3 regions of the Streptomyces sp. NPDC052064 genome follow, and region 3 is predicted to be linked to each of the others. Evidence: riboswitches for the same ligand, from Rfam matches in the RefSeq annotation. Region 3 holds a riboswitch; each other region holds the start of a gene.

Region 1 (7,702 bases), on a different contig from region 3:
TTCGCTCGGTGCTGGGCCGGATCCGCTGGCTGTTATCCGTCCGGGACGGCCGGTACGCCTTCTACCACCCGTCCGTCGCCCAGTTCCTCACGGACCCACAGGTCGCCCGCGAGCACCCCGACTGGGGCGTCGCCGAACAGGAGTGGCACGAGCGCATCGTGCGCCACTACCGCGCCGGGGCACCGTCCTGGACGGACGTCGACTGGCCGGCGGTGGACCGGTACGGCCTGGCCCACCTCGCCCACCACCTCGTACAGTGCCGGCCCGCGGTCGCCGCCGAGGTGCCGGACCTGGTGTGCCCGGGGCTGCGCCTGGCCGGCCGGGCCGCGTTCGGCTCCGACCGGTACTTCACCAGGGTCGTCGAGACGGCCGCCGGCCACCTGCTCGACGGCGCTCTCACACCGTCGGACACCCCCACGGTGCTCTTCCTGGCCACCGTACGGCGCCAGTTACGGCGGGCGACCTCCATGGCGGCGCCCGCCGTGTACGGCCTGCTGGCCCGGCTCGGCCGGGTCGACGAGGCCATGACGCGGCTCGGCGCGCTGGCGCCGTCCGGGCAGCAGGTGGCCGCCCTGCTCGAGGTGCACCGCCACACCGCGCATCCGGTGCGTCGGGCGGCCGTGCGCGAACTGCTGGGCGAGGCCGCGTCCGTGGCGCCGCTCGACCCTCACGGCTTGGCGCGGGGTTCCGTGGAGGAGGCGGCACGCAGGATCGCTCCCCATGACCTGCGGCTGGCCCTTCATCTCTGGGAGCGGGCCCAGCGCGAGGCCTGGAAACCGGCTCCGCCCGACGACGTGCTGCGTGCCGCGGCCGACGAGGCCGACCACGGCGACGCCATCGAACTCGTGGCGGGGATGAGCTCCGGGCGTTCCGGCGCCTACCTCGACCTCGCGGACCGGGCCCACGGCGGTGACCGGGAAGAACTGCTGGCGTGGACCGGGCGCGCCCTGCGCCACGCCGCTCCCGCGGAACGGCTGACGTCCCTCGTACGCCTCGCCGGCACCCTGCGGGCCACCCGACCCGAGCACGCCGACCGCCTCGCCGAGCAGGCCCTGCGCGAACTGGCCACAGTCTGGACCGGGGAGGACGCCGCGCTCACCCAGGCGGTGGCCGAGGCGGCCGAACACGCCGCGGGAGCGTACCCGGCGCTGTCGCGAGAACTGCTGCGCCGTCTGGACACCGTGGAGGTGACGGGCCTGGTCGACGACGCCTTCTTACACGCCGCACGCGTCCGGGCGGCCCTCGGCGACATCCGCGCCGCGCACCGGCTGATCGACCGGGTCCTGGGCTTCAGTAACGGCGTCTGGTACGCGAACAAGGCCGCGAAGGTACTCGCCGCCTTCGACGGCGAGGCGGCGACGGCGGTGATCGACGCCGCCTGCGCCCGGGTTCCCCCCGAGCCGTCGTCGCGGGACATGCTCAGCCGGCTTCAACACGAGGGGGACCTGAAGACTCTCGCCGAGGCCCTGGCCGGCCGCGCCCCGGAGCAAGCCGTGGCCTACGCCCGCGCGATCGCCGGCACCGAGTGGCAGCCGCCCTTCAAGGACCGCTACTCGGCCCTCGCGCTCGTCGCCCACCGGCGCGCCGACGCAGGCGACCTGGCCATGGCCCGCTCGATCCTGGACGAGGCGCTGCACGCCGCCGAGGAGGTACCGCCCGTGGCCGACCCGCCGCTGTGGGGCTTCTACCACCTGGCGGGAGAAGGCGGTGGCGTGGCCCGGGGGAACGCCGTCAGCGACCCCGTGGCCGAGATCCCGATAGTGATGAACCACACCAACGACTGGCAGCGGCTCGTCGAACAGCGTTTCTACAGCGACCCGTCGGACGTCCTGCGCGCCATGACGCCCAGCACCTGGTCGGTCGGCCACCCGTACTCCTGGGCCCGTACGATCCGCTGCTTCGCCGAGGCCGTCGCCGTACGGGACCTGGACCGCGCCCGGACGCTCGTGCACGCCCTGACCGATCCCGGCGAGCGGGTCGTGGGACTCGCCGGACTCTTCGGGATCGCCGCCGCCGGAGCGGACCGGACGGCGGCCGACCGGCTGTGGGCCGAGTTCGGACAGGCGTACGCCGTGATACCCCGGTACGAGTGGAACCTGCCGCGGCAGCAGGACGGGCCCCTGGCCTATGTGCGCCCCGACCACCGCAGCAGATTCGAGGCCGCGGTGCGGCTCCTGCCGTGGGAGGCCGACCCGGCCATGGCCTTCCTCGGCGCCGACGGCACCCCGTACCTGCTGTCCATGTTCCACTTCGCCTTCGGCGCCGACGCCTCCCGCCGCTACGCGTTCGACGTGATGGACGGCCGGCAGCCCTACCCGCCGTTCGCCCACACGCACCGCTCCCTGCTCGGGATGCCGCCGGACGTCCACGGGCCGCTGCTCACCGGCGTGATGCTTGCCCCGGCCATCGTCAACGAGCACCTCGCGACCGCGTCCGGCGCGCCCCCGGCCGTCGAGTCCCCGCCGGTCCTGGAGGACGAGCTGTACGCGGCCTACGTGGACATGGCTCTCCTCGGCCCGCAGGCGGGCGCCGCACGGGTGCGGCCGCTGCTGGACTCGCCGAGGCTTCCGGCCGTGGCGGCGCTGGTGGCCCGCGCGGCCGAGATCCACGGTGCGGGCCACCCGGTCGCGGCCGAGCTGTGCGCCGACGTCGTGGCCGCGGCCGAGCGGTCCGAACCCGCCCAGCACGTGGTGACGTTGCTGCAACTGGCCCGGTCCCCGGCCACGGCCGGCCTGGTCGACGCGGAGGACCTGCTGGAGCGGACGCTCGCCCTCTCCGACGATCCCTGGGAACGCGTGGAGCGTGACGAGGCGCTGCGCGAGCTGTTCGCCATCCTCTTGGGCGGGTCTCCCGGGACCGCGCTGCGGCTGCTGTACGACCGGACCGCGGACGGCTGGGCCATGGTGACGGCGATGCTGGAGAACGCCGTCGCCCCGCTCCTCGAGGCCCTGGGACCGGACGCTCCGCTGCTGCTCCACCGGGCCCTGCGGCGTGCCGTGGCCTGCGTGTCGGCGCGGGGCCGCACGGACGTGCCGTCGATCGACGGTGTCCGTACGGCCCTCGGCGACTGACCGGGAGAGGCGATCAGTGTGCGGGCGCCTCGATGACGGCCACCTCCTCGATGCTCCGCTCGATGTCCTCGGGCCGGGACGCGCAGGCCCGGGCCCAGTAGTAGATCGCCAGGGAGAAGACGGCGACGACCACGATGTCCCACCACAGTGCGATGTGGCCCTGCCCGCCGAAACCGCCCTGCCAGGAGATGACGCCCATGCCCAGCAGGTAGACGGGCAGCCACCGCGCGGCCTTCCAGTCCAGCCGGGGCGCGTCGGGCAGACCCTTGCGCGTGGCGTACCAGGCGTAGCCGCCGAGCAGGACGTAGCCGAGGACGATCGCCACGCCGAGCCGCCACAGGGTGTCCCAGGTGGACCAGTAGATGATCAGGTTGGCCACGACGAACGACAGCGGCGAGAGAACCTTCCCGCCGGGCAGGCGGTAGGGGCGCTCGTGGTGCGGCAGCCGGTCGGCGAAGACGCCGTACGCCAGCGGGGCGCCCGCGTACATCAGGACGCTCGCCGAGGTGATGAAGCTGACCAGCTGCTGCCAGCTCGGGAACGGCAGGAAGCAGATCACGCCGGTCACGAAGGCGACGACCAGACCGAACCACGGCACGCCGCGGGCGTCGGTGCGGGCGAAGACCTTCGGCGCGTAGCCGTTCCTGGCCAGGCCGTAGGAGACACGCGAGGTGGCCGTGGTGTAGATCAGGCCGGTGCCGCCCGGGGAGACCACCGCGTCCAGGTACAGCACCACACTCAGCCAGCCGAGACCCACCAGCGTGGCCAGCCCCGCCCAGGGTCCGCTGATCCCCGCGTAGTCCAGCTTGGCCCAGCCGTGCGCGAAGGAGCTCAGCGGCAGCGCGCCGATGAAGACCACCTGGAGCAGGACGTAGATGACCGCGCCGATGGCGACCGAGCCGATCGTCGCCCGCGGCAGGTCACGCCTCGGGTCGCGGCTCTCGCCGGCCAGCTGGATCGCCTGCTCGAAGCCCAGCAGGGCGAAGATGATGCCGCTGGAACTGACGGCGCTCAGCACGCCCTTGGCGCCGAACGGGGCGAAGCCGTGCTCGGTGAGGTTGCCCGGGTGGAAGTTCCCGGCCGCGATGACGAAGATCGCGACCAGGGGGACGGCCACCTTCCACCAGGTGGCGGCGCTGTTGGTGTGCGCCAGGACCCGCACGCCGAGGAAGTTGATCACGACGAACACGGCCATGAGGACCACGGCGACGACGAACCCGCTCGTCGTCAGCGTCCCGTCCTTGGCATGCTGGAAACCCTGCGCCCAGTGCCAGTGCCCCGCGTAGCCGATCATGGCCTCGACCTCGATCGGCGCCACCGTCGCCGCCTGGAGCCAGGAGAACCAGCCGAAGGACATGCCGGCCAGCCCGCCGAACGCGTAGTGCGGATAGCGAGCCGTGCCGCCCGCGACCGGGAACATGCCCCCGAGTTCCGCGTGCACCAGAGCCAGCAGCACGATCGCCACCGCGCCGATGATCCACGAGAGAATTGCCGCGGGACCGGCGGCCACGGCAGCTTTCTCGGCTCCGTACAGCCAACCGGAGCCGATGATGGAACCGACCGACGCCCACATGAGCCCGATCAGCCCGACGTCCCGCCGCAAACCGCTCGGGTTGCCCTTCACCCCCGGTACTGCCTGGTCGACGCTTACCATATTCTTAGGGGCCTCTCATAAAATGAACACAAGCGTTCAGTGAGCAAGAGGCCGTCAGGCTAGGAATCAATTGGCGTCGGGCAGAAGGCTGTTGCCAGGCATTTGACCGGACGCGGGGATTTCCTGGAAAGGAGTTCAGGAATTCTGTACCCGGCAATGGGGGATTCGTTGAGGTCCTAGCCCAGTCGCGGAATCTCGATCGCCGGGCAGCGGTCCATCACCATCTCCAGACCCGCGGCGCGGGTCCGGTCGTACGCCGCCTCGTCCAGGACCCCGAGCTGGAACCAGACGCCCTTGGCGCCCTTGGCGACCGCCTCGTCCGCGACCGCTCCCGCGAGGTCGCTGTTCACGAACACGTCGACGACGTCCACGTCGAAGGGAATGTCCGCCAGCGTCGCGTACCCCTGCTCGCCATGCACCGTCTCCGCCTTGGGGTGCACGGGCACGACGCGCTTGCCGTAGCGCTGGAGCACCTCGGCCACGCCGTAGGCCGCGCGCCGCTGGTTCGACGACAGGCCCACCACGGCCCAGGTGTCGCCGAGCTCGGTGAGAATCCTGCGGACCGTTGCCTCGTCGCCGTACACCGGTGGCCTCCTGGAGGGTCGCGGAAGAACTGTTGTCCGCACAACGACGTACGGTGCGCGGTGATTCCCCCGCGCCCTCCGTGATAGCTTGCCGAGGCCAGTCGAACCCATGTACGTGGGTCAGGGAATCCGGTGCGAATCCGGAACTGACGCGCAGCGGTGAGGGGGACGGGCGGGGCCTCGGCCACTGGACGGTTTTGCTGCCGTCCGGGAAGGCGCTCCGACCCGGGTGAACCCGAGTCCGAAGACCTGCTGGCGGCCCCCGCGGCCGTTCGCGGCGGGGGAGCACCGTACGACCGGGCTCCGCGATCGAGCCCTCGACGACTGAGGACTGGTTTCCGTGCCCCTCGCCCGACCTGCCCGTGCCGCCGTCCTGCTCGCGGCCGGCTCCCTGCTCCTGACCGGCTGCGGCGACACCGGGCCCACGGGTGTGAAGGCTGCCGCCGTCAGCCTCGACAACTGCGGCAGCACCGTACGGGTCGACGCCCCGCCGAAGCGGGCCGTCTCCCTCAACCAGGGCACCACCGAGATCCTGCTCTCCCTCGGCCTCGCCGACCGCCTCGCGGGCACGGCCACCTGGACCGACCCCGTGATGAAGGGGCTGGCGAAGGCCAACGCCAAAGTGCCGCGCATCGCCGACAACAACCCGTCCTTCGAACGGGTCCTGGACGCCGACCCCGACTTCGTCGCGGCGTCCTTCGTCTCCACCCTCGGCAAGGGCGGCGTCGCCACCCGCGAGCAGTTCGAGAAGCTCGGCGTGCCCACGTACGTCTCCCCGTCGGACTGCGCCGGCAAGGACAACTCCGGGGGCGGCGACGGCGCGCGTGACAAGGCGCTGGGCATCGACACGGTCTATGGCGAAGTACGCGACCTGGCGACCGTGTTCGGGGTGAAGGAACGGGGCGACAGGCTGGTGGCCTCCCTCCAGCGGCGCACGGCGAAGGCCACGCAGGGCATCGACGCCTCCGACGTCACCCTCCTGTACTGGTTCGCCAACTCGGAGTCCCCCTACATGGCGGGCTGTTGCGGAGCGCCCGGCATCATCACCCGGGCCCTCGGCGCGAAGAACGTCTTCGACGACACGCACGAGGAGTGGCCGCAGATCAACTGGGAGACGGTCGCCGACCGCGACCCCGACGTCCTCGTCATCGGCGACCTGACCCGCAAGTCGCAGACCGCCGAGTCGGCCGCGAAGAAGATCGCCTTCCTGGAGTCCAACCCGGCCACCAGGAACATGGACGCGGTCAAGCACAAGCGGTACGTGCTGCTCAGCGGGCAGGCCATGAATCCGACCATCCGCACGGTCGAGGGCGTGGAACAGGTCGCCGCCGGGCTGCGCGAGTTCGGACTCGTGAAGTGACCGTCCGCGGGCCCGCGCTCGGTGTTGCGGGCGCCCTGCTGCTGGCCGTCTCCCTGGCCCTGGCCATCACCGTCGGCCCGGCCGACATCCGGGTCGCGGACGTCTGGTCCGCCGTCGCGGCCCACCTCGGGCTCGGCAGCTCGGACCTGACGCCGATCCGCGACGGGATCGTCTGGCAGCTGCGGCTGCCGCGCACCCTGCTCGCGGCCGTGTGCGGGGCCGGACTGGCCGTGTGCGGGGCGGTGATGCAGTCGCTGCTGCGCAACCCGCTCGCCGACCCGTTCGTGCTCGGGGTGTCCTCCGGCGCCTCCACCGGCGCGGTCGTGGTCGTCGTCCTGGGGGTGGGCGGCGGTGCCGTCTCGGTGTCCGCGGGTGCCTTCCTCGGCGCCCTGGTCTCCTTTGCGCTGGTGCTGCTGCTCAGCCACACCCTCGGCGGCACCACCGACCGGGTCGTCCTCGCGGGCGTCGCCGCCATGCAGCTCTTCTCCGCGCTCACCTCCTTCGTCGTGATGACCGCAGCCGACGCGGAGACGACCCGGGGCGTGCTGTTCTGGCTCCTCGGCTCGCTCGCCGGCGCGGGCTGGACCGACGTGTGGCTGTGCCTGGCCGTCCTGGCCGTGACGCTGGTGGTGTGCCTGTCGTACGCCCGTACCCTCGACGCCTTCGCCTTCGGGCAGGACGCGGCGGCCGCGCTCGGGGTGTCCGTGGCCCGCACCCGCCTGGTGCTGCTGTGCGTCACGGCCCTGCTCACGGCGGCGCTGGTCAGCTCGGCCGGGGCGATCGGCTTCGTCGGGCTGGTCCTGCCGCACGCCGCGCGGGCCCTGGCCGGTCCCGGGCATGTCCGGCTGCTGCCGGTCACCGCGCTCGCCGGTGCGGTGTTCCTGGTGTGGGTGGACACGCTCGCCCGGACGGTCCTGGATCCGCAGGAGGTGCCGGTGGGAGTCGTGACGTCGCTGATCGGGGTGCCGGCGTTCGTGGCGGTGCTGTACCGGACACGGAGCGTGCGGTGAGCGAGGTGGGGGCGGCGGGGAGC
Region 2 (7,702 bases), on a different contig from region 3:
CACTCGGGTTGCCTACGTTCGTCCAACCAATGACCTCGAACGATTGCCTGGGTAAATGGAAAGCTTCTCGCTGATCCTCGCGATTGTGGTGATAACCGCACTCGCGTTCGATTTCACGAACGGTTTCCACGACACCGCGAACGCGATGGCCACGACCATTTCCACGGGTGCCATGAGGCCCAAGGTCGCCGTCGCCATGTCCGCCGTTCTCAACCTGGTCGGCGCCTTTCTGTCCGTGGAAGTCGCCAACACGATCTCCAAGGGTCTCGTCGACGAGACCGGCATCCGTCCCGAGGTCATCTTCGCCGCCTTGGTCGGCGCGATCCTCTGGAACCTGCTGACCTGGCTCGTCGGCCTGCCGTCCAGTTCCTCGCACGCCCTGATGGGCGGCCTGATCGGCGCCACGATCGCCTCGGCGGGCGTCGGCGCGGTGCACGGTGACGTCCTGGTCACCAAGGTGCTGATCCCGGCGATCGCCGCCCCGCTGGTCGCGGGCGTCGCGGCGCTGCTCGCCACGCGGCTGACGTACTCCCTCGGCAAGAAGGCCGACGGCAAGGCCTCCGAAAAGGGCTACCGCGCCGGCCAGATCGCCTCCGCGGGCCTGGTCTCCCTGGCCCACGGCACCAACGACGCCCAGAAGACGATGGGTGTCATCACCCTCGCCCTGGTCGCCGGCGGCGCCGTCGCCCCCGACTCCGACCCGCCCATGTGGGTCATCCTCTCGGCGGGTCTCGCCATCGCCCTCGGCACGTACCTCGGCGGCTGGCGCATCATCCGCACCATGGGCAAGGGCCTGACCGACCTCCAGCCGCAGCAGGGCTTCGCCGCCCAGACCAGCGCGGCCACGGTCATCCTGGCCTCCTCGCACATCGGTTTCTCCCTCTCCACCACCCACTCCGTGTCCGGCTCGGTGATGGGCGCGGGCCTCGGCCGCAAGGGCGGTGTCGTCCGCTGGTCGACGGCGACGCGGATGTTCGTCGCGTGGGGTCTGACGCTGCCGGCGGCGGCCCTGGTGGCCGCGCTCGCCGAGTACGTCACCGGCTTCGGCAGCTGGGGTACCGCGGTGGTGGCCGTCTTCCTCGTCGCCTCCAGCGCGGCGATCTGGAAGATCTCGCGGCGTGAGGTCGTCGACCACACCAACGTCAACGACGCCGACGAGGTGGAGCCGGCCGGTGTGGTGACCACGGCGATGGCCGCGGTGACACCGCCCCCGGCGGGTGGCACGGCCACCGACGGGCCGAGCGTCACGATCCCGGCGCAGGCCCAGACCGAACGCACTCCCTCCACCACGACCACCCCGGTCTGACCCCGCCCACGCGGTTACAAGGAGAACCTCTGCCATGAAGATCGACTGGGCGGCCCTCGGCTCCGTCTTCGGCGTCAGCCTCGTGGTCACCGTGGCCCTCGTGGGCCTGTTCACCCTCGGCATCACCGGCCTGTCCCGCCGCGAGCGGGCGGTGACTGCGGGCGGATCCGCGGGACTTGCCGTGACGGGCGCGTACGCGTGCTTCGCGGCGTGTGCGGCGGCCGTCGGGTACGGGATCTATCTGATCGTGGCCTGATCACGGTCACTTCTGCCGGGCGGTACGGGACTTCGGTTCTGTGCCGCCCGGTTGTCGTGTGGCCGGGGGGGACAACTCGGCGTCGTAGCGCACCGGTCCCGCCCTTTCCGCAGGTCCGCACCCTGGCGGTGTGGGCTTCTCCACACTCTCCCCTCGCAGGTCAACGGCAAGTTGACGGCTGTTCCCGGCCGTGGTGGACTGCCGGGGCCAGTACGGCGGCAGGAGAGGAAGCCGGTGGAAGTCCGGCGCGGTCCCGCCACTGTCACCGGGGTAGCAATCCCCGGGAGCCAGGAACTCTCACCGCCGGTCCAGTCGAACCAGGGCGTGGACACCCTGAGTGAGGACATATCGCCATGCGCGGCTGCCGATCGAGCTTCAGTACCCCACCCCTGCCTGCCCCCGCGGCCGGCTGAGCCCATGGGTGCCGGTCGCGTCTTCGCGTACGGCGCCGCCGCCGGTCTGATCGGTGACCTGCTGCTCGGCGATCCTCGCCGGGGGCATCCGGTCGCCGTGTTCGGGCGGGCCGCGGGGGCCGTGGAACGGGTGTTGTGGCGGGACCACCGGGGGTGGGGCGCGCTGCACACCGTGGTGTGTGCCGGAGGCTCCGTCGCGCTCGGGGGCGTCGCCGCGCGTGTCGTGCGGAACTCCACCGTCGCCTCCGTCGCACTGACCGGTGCCGCCACCTGGGCCGTGGTCGGGGGGACTTCGCTCGCGCGGGAGGCTCAGGCCATCGGGCGTGCCCTGGAGGCGGGGGACGTCGAGGCGGCCCGGGCGCGGCTGCCACACCTGTGCGGGCGGGATCCGCAGGCGCTCGACGCCGACGGGATCGCCCGGGCCGTGGTCGAGTCCGTCGCCGAGAACACCTCCGACGCGGTCGTGGGGGCGCTCGTGTGGGGGGCCGTCGGTGGTGTGCCGGGGCTCCTCGGGTTCCGGGCCGTCAACACCCTCGACGCCATGGTCGGGCACAAGTCGGCCCGGTACCGGCGCTACGGGTGGGCCTCCGCGCGGCTGGACGATCTCGCGGGATGGCCGGGGGCCCGGCTGACCGCCGTGCTCGCGGCCCTGGCAGGGGACGATCCGCAGGGAGCCGTGCGGGCCTGGCGTGCCGATGCCGCCAAGCATCCGAGCCCCAACGCCGGGCCGGTGGAGGCCTCGTTCGCGGGGGCGCTCGGGGTGCGGCTGGGCGGGACCCTGTCCTACGGCGGGCGCGTCGAGCACCGGCCCGTGCTCAACAGGGCCGGGCGCGCCGTCGCCACACGGGACATCGAACGGGCCGTACGGCTGTCCAGGCGTGTCGGCTGGCTCGCGCTCGGCGTCTGTGTCGCCGCGCGCCGCATCGCGAAAGGGCGTACGTCATGACGGGCGGTGGGCTTCTCGTCGCCGGTACCACCTCCGACGCCGGCAAGAGCGTCGTGACCGCCGGGATCTGCCGGTGGCTGGTGCGGCAGGGCGTCAAGGTCGCGCCTTTCAAGGCGCAGAACATGTCCCTCAACTCCTTCGTGACGAAGGAGGGCGCCGAGATCGGCCGGGCGCAGGCCATGCAGGCGCAGGCCTGCCGCGTCGAGCCGAGCGCGCTGATGAACCCGGTGCTGCTCAAGCCCGGTGGCGAGAGCAGCAGCCAGGTCGTGCTGCTGGGCAAGCCGGTCGGGGAGCTCAGCGCACGCGGGTACCACGGCGGACGGCAGCAGATGCTGCTCGGGACCGTGCTGGACTGTCTGGAGCAGTTGCGGGGCACGTATGACGCGGTGATCTGTGAGGGGGCGGGCAGTCCGGCCGAGATCAATCTGCGCCGGACGGACATCGTCAACATGGGGATCGCCCGCAACGCCGGGCTCCCCGTGCTCGTCGTCGGCGACATCGACCGGGGCGGTGTCTTCGCCTCGTTCTTCGGGACGGTCGCGCTGCTGTCGCGCGAGGACCAGGAGTGCGTCGCCGGGTTCCTCGTCAACAAGTTCCGGGGGGACGTCTCCCTGCTGGAGCCGGGTCTCGACATGCTCCAGGGCCTCACCGGGCGGCGTACGTACGGCGTCCTGCCCTTCCGGCACGGGCTCGGGATCGACGAGGAGGACGGGCTGCGCGTCTCCCTGCGGGGGACGGTCCGGGAGTCCGTCGTCGCCCCGCCGGTCGGCGAGGACGTGCTGCGCGTCGCCGTGTGCGCCGTTCCGCTCATGTCCAACTTCACGGACGTGGACGCGCTGGCCGCCGAACCGGGTGTCGTGGTGCGGTTCGTGGACCGGCCGGAGGAACTCGCCGACGCCGACCTCGTCGTCGTGCCGGGGACCCGGGGGACCGTCCGTGCGCTGGAGTGGCTGCGGGAGCGCGGGCTGGCCGGCGCTCTCGTGCGCAGGGCCGCCGAGCAGCGGCCCGTCCTGGGGATCTGCGGCGGTTTCCAGATCCTCGGCGAGCACATCGAGGACGACGTGGAGAGCCGCCGGGGCCATGTCGAGGGGCTCGGGGTCCTGCCCGTGCGGGTGCGGTTCGCCCGCGAGAAGACCCTCACGCGGCCGGAGGGCGAGGCCCTCGGGGAGCGCGTGGACGGCTACGAGATCCACCACGGGGTCGCCGACGTCACCGGAGGGAACCCCTTCTTGGACGGCTGCCGGGTCGGCCAGACCTGGGGCACGCACTGGCACGGCTCGCTGGAGTCGGACGGGTTCCGGCGGGCCTTCCTGCGCGAGGTGGCCGCCGCCGCGGGGCGCCGCTTCGTGCCGGCGCCGGACACCTCGTTCGCCGCGCTGCGCGAGGAGCAGCTCGACCGGCTCGGCGACCTGATCGAACAGCACGCGGACACGGACGCGCTGTGGCGGCTCATCGAGTCGGGCGCGCCGCGAGGACTGCCCTTCATTCCACCGGGAGCACCCGCATGAGCACTGTGTTGTTGTTGTCGACCGCCGACACGGACCTGCTGGCGGCCCGGGCCGCCTCCGGTGCCTCGTACCGGATCGGCAACCCGACCCGCGTGGACGTCGGGGAGGAGCTTCCGGCGCTCCTCGACGGCGCGGACATCGCCGTCGTGCGGCTGCTCGGCGGCAAGCGGGCCTGGGAGGACGGGCTCGCCGCGCTGAAGGCGTCCGGCGTCCCGACCGTGCTGCTGGGCGGCGAGGCGGTGCCCGACGCGGAGCTGATGGCCGAGTCGTCGGTGCCGGCCGGTGTCGTGGCGGAGGCGCTGAAGTACCTCGTGGAGGGCGGGCCGGCCAACCTCACCGAGCTGGCGCGGTTCCTGTCCGACACCGTGCTGCTCACGGGTGAGGGGTTCGCGGCGCCGCAGCGGATGCCGGAGTACGGCGTCCGGGGCGAGCGCGCACAGGTCGAGGGCCGGCCGACCGTCGGCGTGCTCTTCTACCGGGCGCACGAGCTGAGCGGCAACACCGCCTTCGTGGACACCCTGTGCGACGCGATCGAGGCGCGGGGCGCCAACGCGCTTCCCGTGTACTGCGGTTCGCTGCGCGGGGCCGACGCGGGGCTGTACGAGATCCTCGGGCGGGCGGACGCCCTCGTCGCCACCGTCCTCGCCGCCGGCGGCACCCACGCCTCGCAGGCCTCGGCGGGCGGTGACGAGGAGTCCTGGGACATCGGCGCCCTCGCCGAGCTCAACATCCCCGTGCTGCAAGGGCTGTGCCTGACGTCCTCGCGGCGCGCCTGGGAGGCCTCCGACGCCGCCCTGTCCCCCATGGACGCCGCGATGCAGGTGGCGATCCCGGAGTTCGACGGGCGGCTGATCACCGTGCCGTTCTCGTTCAAGGAGCCCAGCGAAGACGGTATCTTCACGTACGTTGCCGACCCGGAGCGTGCTGCGCGTGTCGCGGGTATCGCCTACAGGCATGCCCGACTGCGTTATCTCCGCAGTGGCGGAGGTGAGCCGAAGCTCGCGCTGGTCTTCACCGCGTATCCCACCAAGCACTCCCGGGTCGGCAACGCTGTAGGGCTCGATACACCAGCGTCGGCTCTCGTGCTGCTGAAAGCACTGCGCGATGCCGGGTACGAGGTCGGCGAGCTGCCCGAAACCGGCGACGAGCTGATCCACCGGCTCATCGCGGCCGGCGGGCACGACGTGGAGTGGCTGACGGACGAGCAGCTGGCCGCCGCGCCCGCGCGGGTGCCGCTGGCGGACTACCGGGCCTGGTTCGACCAGCTCGACCCGGAGCTGAGGGACGCCATGACCGAGGCGTGGGGCGAGCCGCCGGGCAGCCTGTACGTCGACGGGGACGACATCGTGCTGGCGTCCCTGCAGTTCGGGAACGTCGTCGTGATGATCCAGCCGCCGCGCGGCTTCGGCGAGAACCCCATCGCGATCTACCACGACCCGGACATGCCGCCGTCCCACCACTACCTGGCGGCCTACCGCTGGCTGGAGAACAGTTTCGGCGCGGACGCGATCGTGCACATGGGCAAGCACGGCACGCTGGAGTGGCTGCCCGGCAAGGGCCTCGGGCTCAGTGGCGGCTGCGCCCCGGACGCCGTGCTCGGGGAGCTGCCGCTGATCTACCCGTTCATCGTCAACGACCCGGGCGAGGGCACCCAGGCCAAGCGGCGCGGGCACGCCACGGTCGTCGACCACCTGGTGCCGCCGATGGCCCGTGCCGACACCTACGGCGACCTGGCCAAGCTGGAGCAGCTCCTGGACGAGTACGCGCTCGTCTCCGACCTGGACCCGGCGAAGGCCCCGGCCGTGCGCGCGCAGATCTGGACCCTCGTGAAGGCCGCCGAGCTGCATCACGACCTGCATGTCGACGAGCAGCCGGACGACGAGGCGTTCGACGAGTTCGTCATGCACATCGACGGCTATCTGTGCGAGATCAAGGACGTGCAGATCCGCGACGGCCTGCACATCCTGGGCGGCGGCCCGGTGGGTGAACCGCGCGTCAACCTCGTGCTGGCGGTGCTGCGCGCCTCGCAGGTGTGGGGCGGTCAGGCCGACGCGCTGCCGGGGCTCAGGGCGGCGCTGGCGGAGCACTTCGGGCTGGTGGAGAAGGAGCTGCTGGCCGAGCCGGGCGCTCCGGTGAAGGTGTCGGCGGAGCTGACGCGCCTGGTGGCGGGGCCGGCGCGCACCGCCGCCGACGCGATCGACCTGCTGGAGCAGCTGTGCCGGCGGATCGCGGAGGGCATGGAGGAGCGCGGCTGGGCGGTCGCCGAGGCCCCGGCGCTGGTCCGGGAGGTGCTCGGCGGGGACGTCGCCGACGCCGTGGCGGTGCTGGAGTTCGCCTGCACGGAGGTCGTGCCGCGGCTGGCCAGGACGAGCGACGAGATCGGGCACGTCCTGCGGGCGCTGGACGGCGGTTACGTCCCGGCGGGTCCCTCCGGCTCGCCGACCCGCGGCCTGGTCAACGTCCTGCCGACGGGGCGCAACTTCTACTCCGTCGACCCCAAGGCGATCCCGTCCCGGCTGAGCTGGGAGGTCGGGCAGTCGCTCGCGGACTCGCTGGTGCAGCGGTATCTGACCGACACGGGCGAGTACCCGAAGTCCGTCGGCCTGACGGTGTGGGGCACCTCGGCCATGCGCACCCAGGGCGACGACATCGCCGAGATCCTGGCGCTGCTGGGCTGCCGGCCGGTGTGGGACGACGCCTCGCGCCGGGTGACCGGGTTCGAGGTGATCTCCCCGGAGGAGCTCGGCCGGCCGCGCATCGACGTGACGGTCCGTATCTCGGGCTTCTTCCGGGACGCGTTCCCGCATGTGGTGGGGCTGATCGACGATGCCGTCCGCAAGGTCGCCGAGCTGGACGAGCCCGCCGAGCTGAACTACGTCCGGGCGCACGCCGACGAGGACACCGCCGAGCACGGCGACCGGCGCCGGGCGACCGCCCGGATCTTCGGCTCCAAGCCGGGGGCGTACGGGGCGGGTCTGCTACCGCTGATCGACGCGCGCAACTGGCGCTCCGACGCGGACCTCGCCGAGGTGTACGCGGTGTGGGGCGGCTATGCCTACGGGCGGGGGCTCGACGGCCGGGCCGCGCGCGGGGACATGGAGACGGCGTTCCGGCGGATCGCGGTCGCCGCGAAGAACGTCGACACGCGTGAGCACGACCTCGTCGACGCCGACGACTACTTCCAGTACCACGGCGGCATGGTCGCCATGGTCCGCCATCTGACGGGCGCGAGCCCCGAGGCGTACGTCGGCGACTCGGCCACCCCGGACCAGG
Region 3 (7,702 bases):
ATGCGTTTGAGCCCGGCCGTGTGGATTCTGACGCGGCGGGCGGTGCGGGACACGGAACTCGGCGGATACCGGATTCCGGCCGGAGCGGACATCGTCTACAGCCCCTACGCCATCCAGCGCGACGCGAAGTCGTACGCGCGGAACCTGGAGTTCGACCCCGACCGCTGGCTTCCGGACCGGGTCAAGGACATCCCGAAGCACGCCATGAGTCCGTTCAGTGTGGGAAACCGCAAGTGCCCGAGCGACCACTTCTCGATGGCCCAGCTGACGCTGATCACGGCGGCGCTGGCCACCAGGTACCGCTTCGAGCAGGTGGCCGGCTCGAACGACGGCACGCGCGTCGGGATCACGCTGCGGCCGCACGACCTGCTGCTGCGGCCGGTGCCGAGGTGAGCGTGGGGGAGGGTCAGGCCGCTTCGGGGCCCCGGAAGGTCCGCCGGTAGGCGTTCGGCGTCGTGCCCACGGCCCGGACGAAGTGGTGGCGCAGCGTGGCCGCGTTGCCGAACCCTGTTCGACCGGCGATCGCGTCCATGGTCTCGTCCGTCGCTTCCAGCAGCCGCTGGGCCAGCAGGACACGCTGGCGCAGGATCCAGCGGTAGGGGGTCGTCCCGGTCTCCTGCTGGAAGCGACGGGCGAAGGTCCGCGGGGACATGTGGGCACGGGCTGCCAGCTGCTCGACGGTGACCTCCTCGTCGAGATGGCGCTCCATCCACGCCAGCACCTCGCCGATCGTGTCGGCCTCGGAGTGCGGCAGCGGGCGCTCGATGTACTGGGCCTGGCCGCCGTCGCGGTGCGGCGGCACCACCATCCGCCGGGCGATCTTGTTGGCGACCTCGGAGCCCTGCTCCTTGCGCACCAGGTGGAGGCAGGCGTCGATCCCGGCGGCCGTGCCGGCGGAGGTGATCACCGGGTCCTCGTCGGCGTACAGCACGTCCGGCTCGACGGCCACCCGCGGGTACTGCCGGGCGAGGGCCTCCGCGTGCCGCCAGTGCGCGGCGCAGCGCCGGTCGTCCAGCAGCCCGGCCGCGGCCAGCACGAAGACGCCGGAGCAGACGCTGAGCACCCGGGCGCCGCGGTCGACTCCGCGCCGCAGGGCGTCCAGCAGCTCCGGCGGGAAGTCCCGGGACTCGTAGCCGTGGCCGGCGGGCACGGCGATCAGATCAGCCGTCTCCAGCCGCTCCAGACCGTGCTCGACGTGCAGCGAGAAGCCCGTGTTCGTCCGCAGGGCCGGGCCCTCGGCCGAGGCCACCGCGAAGTCGTAGACCGGCAGGCCGTCGTCGCTGCGGTCGGTGCCGAAGACCTCGCACACCACGCCGAGTTCGAAGGGGTTCACACCGTCGAGGAGGACGACGGCCACGTTCTGGAGCATGCCTCCAGTGTGCCTCGCCGGTGGCAGTAATTCGAGGGTCTACGGCAGTACTGCCACTGACGGTAAGGAGTCATCGGCGCGACAGTGGTGTCCATGGACACCAACCAGGCACAGACACTCATCGCAATGATCTTCGTACTCGGGATGCTGGTCCTCCTGGTCCTCCCGTCAGTGATCGGTAGCGTCCGCGACCGGCGCGTCGACCGCCAGATCAGGGAGGCCCAGGAGACCCGCGAAGGCGTGTCGGCTCAGAAGTCCTCGTCCAGGTCGACGGTGCCCTCCACCGCCACCTGGTACGCGGAGGGCCGCCGCTCGAAGAAGTTGGTCAGCTCCTGAACCCCCTGGAGCTCCATGAAGGAGAAGGGGTTCTCGGAGCCGTACACCGGAGCGAAGCCCAGACGGGTGAGCCGCTGGTCGGCGACGCACTCCAGGTACTGCCGCATCGACTCGGTGTTCATGCCCGGGAGGCCGTCACCGCACAGGTCGCGCGCGAACTGCAGCTCGGCCTCGACGGCCTCGCGGAGCATGTCCGTCACCTGCTGCCGGAGCTGGTCGTCGAACAGCTCCGGCTCCTCCTTGCGGACGGTGTCGACCACGTCGAAGGCGAACGACATGTGCATCGTCTCGTCGCGGAACACCCAGTTGGTGCCGGTGGCCAGACCGTGCAGCAGGCCCCGGCTGCGGAACCAGTAGACGTAGGCGAAGGCACCGTAGAAGAACAGGCCCTCGATACACGCGGCGAAGCAGATCAGGTTCAGCAGGAAACGGCGGCGGTCGGCCTGCGTCTCCAGCCGGTCGAGCTGGTCCACCGAGTCCATCCACTTGAAGCAGAACCCGGCCTTCTCGCGGATGGAGGGGATGTTCTCGACGGCGGCGAAGGCGGCCGCGCGGTCGTCGTGGTCGGGGAGGTAGGTGTCCAGGAGCGTCAGATAGAACTGGACGTGCACCGCCTCCTCGAAGAGCTGCCGGCTCAGATACAGCCGCGCCTCGGGGGAGTTGATGTGCTTGTACAGCGTCAGCACCAGGTTGTTCGCGACGATCGAGTCGCCCGTGGCGAAGAAGGCGACGAGCCGGCCGATGAGGTGCTGCTCGGCGGGGGAGAGCTTGGAGAGGTCGGCGACGTCCGAGTGGAGGTCGACCTCCTCCACGGTCCAGGTGTTCTTGATGGCGTCCCGGTAGCGCTCGTAGAAGTCCGGGTAGCGCATGGGGCGCAGAGTCAGCTCGAAGCCGGGGTCGAGAAGGTTCTGAGTCATAACAGTCGGCGCGAAGCGCCGTCCTCCAGGGGTGGCGGTCGGGTGGCGGGTGGGAATTACTGACAGGCCTCGCAGGACTCGGGGTTTTCCAGGGAGCAGGCGACGGCGTCTTCCGGCGCCGGCTGCTGCACGGGGACGGTGGCCTGTGCCGCGCGGGCGATGCGGGTCGCCGGGCGCGAGCGCAGGTAGTACGTGGTCTTCAGCCCGGACTTCCAGGCGTAGGCGTACATCGAGGAGAGCTTGCCGATGGTCGGCGTTTCCAGGAAGAGGTTCAGGGACTGGGACTGGTCCAGGAACGGGGTCCTGGCCGCCGCCATGTCGATCAGGCCGCGCTGCGGGATCTCCCAGGCCGTGCGGTAGAGGGCGCGTACGTCCTCGGGGATCCAGGCGAAGTCCTGCACCGAGCCGTTCGCCTCGCGCAGGGCCTCCCGGCTGCGCGCGTCCCACACGCCGAGCCGCTTCAGCTCCTGAACCAGGTAGGAGTTGACCTGGAGGAACTCACCGGACAGCGTCTCGCGCTTGAACAGGTTGGACACCTGCGGCTCGATGCACTCGTACACGCCCGCGATGGAGGCGATGGTGGCCGTCGGCGCGATGGCGAGGAGCAGGGAGTTGCGCATGCCGGTCGCGGCGATGCGCTCACGCAGGGCCGCCCAGCGCTCCGGCCAGGCCAACTCCACGTCGTAGTGGTCGGGGTGGAGCACACCCTTCGCCGTACGGGTCTTCTCCCACGCCGGCAACGGGCCGTTGCGCTCCGCGAGATCGGCCGAGGCCTCGTAGGCGGCGAGCATGATCCGCTCGGCGATGCGGGTGGAGAGCCGCTTGGCCTCCGGCGAGTCGAAGGGCAGGCGCAGCTTGAAGAAGACGTCCTGGAGGCCCATGGCTCCGAGGCCGACGGGACGCCACCTGGCGTTCGACCGGCCTGCCTGCTCGGTCGGGTAGAAGTTGATGTCCACGACCCGGTCCAGGAACGTGACGGCCGTACGGACGGTCTCGTCCAGCCGCTCCCAGTCGATGTCCCCGCCGGCCTGGTCGACGAGCGCGCCGAGGTTGACCGACCCCAGGTTGCAGACCGCCGTCTCCCCGTCGCTGGTGACCTCGAGGATCTCCGTGCAGAGGTTGGAGGAGTGGACGACGTGGCCCGGCTCGGCCGTCTGGTTGGCGGTGCGGTTGGCGGCGTCCTTGAAGGTCATCCAGCCGTTGCCGGTCTGCGCCAGGGTGCGCATCATGCGGCCGTACAGCTCGCGGGCCGGCAGGGTCTTCCTGGCGAGGCCCTTCGCCTCGGCCGCCCGGTACGCGGTGTCGAACTCCTCGCCCCACAGGTCGACCAGCTCGGGCACGTCCGAGGGAGAGAACAGCGACCACTGCGCGTCGCCGTTCACCCGCCGCATGAACTCGTCGGGCACCCAGTGCGCGAGGTTCAGGTTGTGCGTACGGCGGGCGTCCTCGCCGGTGTTGTCGCGCAGCTCCAGGAACTCCTCGATGTCGGAGTGCCAGGTCTCCAGGTAGACCGCGGCGGCGCCCTTGCGGCGGCCGCCCTGGTTCACGGCGGCGACCGAGGCGTCGAGGGTCTTCAGGAACGGGACGATGCCGTTGGAGTGGCCGTTGGTGCCGCGGATCAGCGAACCGCGCGCGCGGATACGGGAGTACGCGATTCCGATGCCGCCGGCGTGCTTCGACAGCCGCGCCACCTGGTGGTAGCGGTCGTAGATCGAGTCCAGCTCGTCCTTGGGGGAGTCGAGGAGGTAGCAGGACGACATCTGGGGGTGCCGCGTGCCGGAGTTGAAGAGGGTGGGGGAGGAGGGGAGGTAGTCGAGCCGGCTCATGAGCCCGTAGAGCGCGGCGACTTCGTCGACCGACCTGCTCGTGTCGTCCTCCGCCAGACCCGCGGCGACGCGCAGCATGAAGTGCTGGGGCGTCTCGACGACCTTGCGGGTGATCGGGTGCCGCAGCAGGTAGCGGCTGTGCAGCGTGCGCAGGCCGAAGTAGCCGAAGCGGTCGTCGGCGGCCGTGTCGATCAGGGCGTCGAGACGGGCGCCGTGGACGCGCACGAACTCGGCGGTCCGGTCGGCGATGAGGCCCTCCCGGTGCCCGACCGCCACGGACTCGGTGAAGCACGTGACGCCCTGCGAGGCGGCCTCGGCGCGGATCCCGATCGTCAGCAGGCGCGCGGCCAGCCGGGAGTAGACGGGATCCTCGGAGATGAGGCCGGCGGCCGCTTCGGTCGCCAGCTCGCGCAACTCCGACTCGTCGGCCCGGGCGGACCGGCCGCGCAGCGCGGCGGCGGCGACCCGGCCGGGGTCGGCGTCGGGGAGGTCGGCGGTCAGCTCGGTCAGGGTCCGCAGCAGCGCGGCACCGGGACCGTCGTGCTCTTCTTCGGCGGCTGAGACCGGATCGGCTGGCGCGATGGTCACGTGGGGCTCTCCCTCGCTCGGCACGGGGGCCTCGCAGGGCAGGGGGCAGCACACGAGCGCACGCGGCGTCGCGTCCACCGGCCCATTCCACGAGGCCCGGACATCGGGGCACACCGGCCGGACGGCCGGGCGCGCTGTCGGCAGGTCCTCGGACTGACTCCCATACGCGCATAAAAGGCATGGGTACACCGTTGCGGGACAGTTCCGGATTCCCACCGGATTCCCCTGCGGCGACAGCGAGCATGAGCATACATCTTGTGCCGTGTTCCGGTGACACCCCCAGATGTTGTGTCGCGCTGGTTTCAGAGCGTCAACTGATAGGTGAGGAGCGTGAACTTGTCGTCGCCCGGGATCGGGTTCCAGTCGCGCTCGGGGGCACGGGTGAAGCCGAGCCGTTCGTAGACGCGGTGGGCGGCGTGCATCGTGGGCTGGGTGCACAGGACGAGGGTGGTGCAGGCGTCCGTGGCCCTCGCGCGTTCGACGCAGGCGCGGACGAGGGCTTCGCCGACGCCACGGCCTCGGGCCGGCCGGGCCACGGCGAGCATCCGGATCTCGGCCTCCCCGGGACGGGCGAGGTCGGCCATGGGGCCGCCGGAGGGCACGAACGTGACGCCGCCGAGGATGTGGTCGTCCTCCGAGGCCACCAGGACGTCGGCGGCTGCCGCCCGCTTGGCCACGTCCTTCAGTTCGCCCAGGTACCAGTCGCTCTCGCCGAAAGCGAGGAGGCCGTCCTGGAGATAGGCCTGGGCCGTGATCTCGCCGAGCGTGGTGTATTCGTCGGGCTTCACTGCCCTGACAACTATGTCCATGCGGGTGAGTGTGCACGACAGCGGGCCGCCGTGGATGGTTCTCACGGCGGCCCGCTGCGGGTTGTACGTGGCTGGTCCCAGTGGCTCAGTGACCGGCCCCTGCCGTGGCCGGGGGAAGCTCCACCTGGACCCCGGGGTCGCCCGCGTCCGCCGTGTAGTCCTCCGGCTTGGTCTCGTCGATGCCGTCGGGGGCCTTCAGGGCCTTGAGGACGAAGGTCAGGACCACGGTGACGACGACGTTCAGGACGAACGCCGTGAGGCCGATGTAGCCGATCTCGCCGATGCCCGGAATCTCCTTCGACGACCCGCCGAAGTGCTTCTGGGTCGGGGAGGCGACACCGTACGCGGCGACCGTGCCGTAGACCATGCCGACCGCCCAGCCCGCGAGCAGGGCCCAACGGTGGAACCAGCGGGTGAACAGGCCGCCGACCAGGGCCGGGAAGGTCTGGAGGATCCAGATGCCGCCGAGCAGCTGGAAGTTGATGGCGACCGTCTTGTCCATGGTGAGGACGAAGGCCAGCGCGCCCACCTTCACCAGCAGGGAGACCAGCTTGGAGACCTTCGTCTCCTGGGCGGGCGTGGCGTCGGGCTTGATGAAGTCCTTGTAGATGTTGCGGGTGAAGAGGTTCGCGGCCGCGATGGACATGATGGCCGCCGGGACCAGGGCCCCGATACCGATCGCCGCGAAGGCCACGCCCGCGAACCAGTCCGGGAACATCGTCTCGAACAGCTGCGGGATCGCCAGCTGCCCGTTCTGCACCTTGATCCCGGCCGCGATCGCCATGAAGCCGAGCAGTGCGAGCAGGCCCAGCATCAGCGAGTACAGCGGCAGGATCGTGGTGTTGCGGCGGATCACCTCACGGCTCTTCGAGGACAGCGTCGCCGTGATCGAGTGCGGGTACATGAAGAGCGCGAGCGCGGAGCCCAGCGCCAGCGTGGCGTACGTCCACTGCCCCGCCTCCGGCGGCACCAGCGCACCGCGCGGCGCGCCCGTCGCCGGGTTGGTCTGGCTGTACGCCTCGCCGGCCTTGGCGAAGATTTCGTCGAACCCGCCCAGCTTGATCGGGATGTAGATGATCGCCACCGCGATGACGATGTAGATCAGGGTGTCCTTCACGAACGCGATCAGCGCCGGCGCCCGCAGACCCGACGAGTACGTGTACGCCGCCAGCACACCGAAGGCGATCAGCAGCGGCAGGTCCTTGATGAACCAGTTGGTGTTCTCGCCGCCGCCGATACCCATCACGTCCAGCACGGCCTGGATGCCGACCAACTGGAGCGCGATGTACGGCATCGTCGCGAGGATGCCGGTGAGGGCCACGGCCAGGGAGAGGCCCTTGGAGCCGAAGCGGCCGCGCACGAAGTCGGACGTCGTCACGTACCCGTGCTTGTGCGAGACCGACCACAGGCGGGGGAGGAAGGTGAAGATCAGCGGGTAGACGAGGATCGTGTAGGGCACCGCGAAGAAGCCGGCCGCGCCCGCCGCGTAGATCGCCGCCGGTACGGCCACGAAGGTGTACGCCGTGTACAGGTCGCCGCCGAGCAGGAACCAGGTGATCCAGGTGCCGAACGAGCGGCCGCCCAGGCCCCACTCGTCCAGGCTGTGCTCGTTCTCGGCCTTGCGCCAGCGCGCGGCCAGGAAGCCCATGACCGTGACGGCCAGGAAGAAGAAGATGAAGACGGCGAGTGCGACGCCGTTCACGCCGTCCTTCACTCGGACGCACCGCCCTTCGCGGCAGAGCGGGCGCGCTGGTCACGCTGCCACAGCTTGTAGGCGATCATCGTCAGCGCGGTGGAGATCAGCACCCACGCCATCTGGTACCAGTAGAAGAACGGGATCCCGATGAAGGCCGGGTC

The links. Region 3 has a riboswitch for cobalamin ahead of ACZ6TU_RS00440 (ribonucleoside-diphosphate reductase subunit alpha). Riboswitches for the same ligand answer to the same signal wherever they lie in the genome.
Region 1: linked by a shared signal. The riboswitch ahead of ACZ6TU_RS27285 (ABC transporter substrate-binding protein) and the one ahead of ACZ6TU_RS00440 (ribonucleoside-diphosphate reductase subunit alpha) in region 3 are both predicted to bind cobalamin.
Region 2: linked by a shared signal. The riboswitch ahead of ACZ6TU_RS10920 (cobalamin biosynthesis protein) and the one ahead of ACZ6TU_RS00440 (ribonucleoside-diphosphate reductase subunit alpha) in region 3 are both predicted to bind cobalamin.

The regions. Positions count from the first base shown of each region.
Region 1 covers NZ_JBVJJE010000010.1:259,688-267,389, reverse strand. Annotated here, with positions in the region: gene ACZ6TU_RS27300 (hypothetical protein) at 1-3,071, shown strand, start outside; gene ACZ6TU_RS27295 (APC family permease) at 3,085-4,725, opposite strand; gene ACZ6TU_RS27290 (CoA-binding protein) at 4,902-5,309, opposite strand; cobalamin riboswitch at 5,391-5,580, shown strand; gene ACZ6TU_RS27285 (ABC transporter substrate-binding protein) at 5,650-6,669, shown strand; gene ACZ6TU_RS27280 (FecCD family ABC transporter permease) at 6,666-7,679, shown strand; gene ACZ6TU_RS27275 (ABC transporter ATP-binding protein) at 7,676-7,702, shown strand, end outside.
Region 2 covers NZ_JBVJJE010000003.1:667,716-675,417, reverse strand. Annotated here, with positions in the region: gene ACZ6TU_RS10930 (inorganic phosphate transporter) at 56-1,306, shown strand; gene ACZ6TU_RS10925 (hypothetical protein) at 1,341-1,562, shown strand; cobalamin riboswitch at 1,740-1,878, shown strand; gene ACZ6TU_RS10920 (cobalamin biosynthesis protein) at 1,980-2,921, shown strand; gene ACZ6TU_RS10915 (cobyric acid synthase) at 2,918-4,429, shown strand; gene cobN (cobaltochelatase subunit CobN) at 4,426-7,702, shown strand, end outside.
Region 3 covers NZ_JBVJJE010000001.1:81,616-89,317, reverse strand. Annotated here, with positions in the region: gene ACZ6TU_RS00455 (bifunctional albaflavenone monooxygenase/terpene synthase) at 1-393, shown strand, start outside; gene ACZ6TU_RS00450 (helix-turn-helix domain-containing protein) at 407-1,369, opposite strand; gene ACZ6TU_RS00445 (ribonucleotide-diphosphate reductase subunit beta) at 1,618-2,622, opposite strand; gene ACZ6TU_RS00440 (ribonucleoside-diphosphate reductase subunit alpha) at 2,679-5,036, opposite strand; cobalamin riboswitch at 5,159-5,286, opposite strand; gene ACZ6TU_RS00435 (GNAT family N-acetyltransferase) at 5,339-5,845, opposite strand; gene mctP (monocarboxylate uptake permease MctP) at 5,931-7,559, opposite strand; gene ACZ6TU_RS00425 (DUF3311 domain-containing protein) at 7,556-7,702, opposite strand, start outside.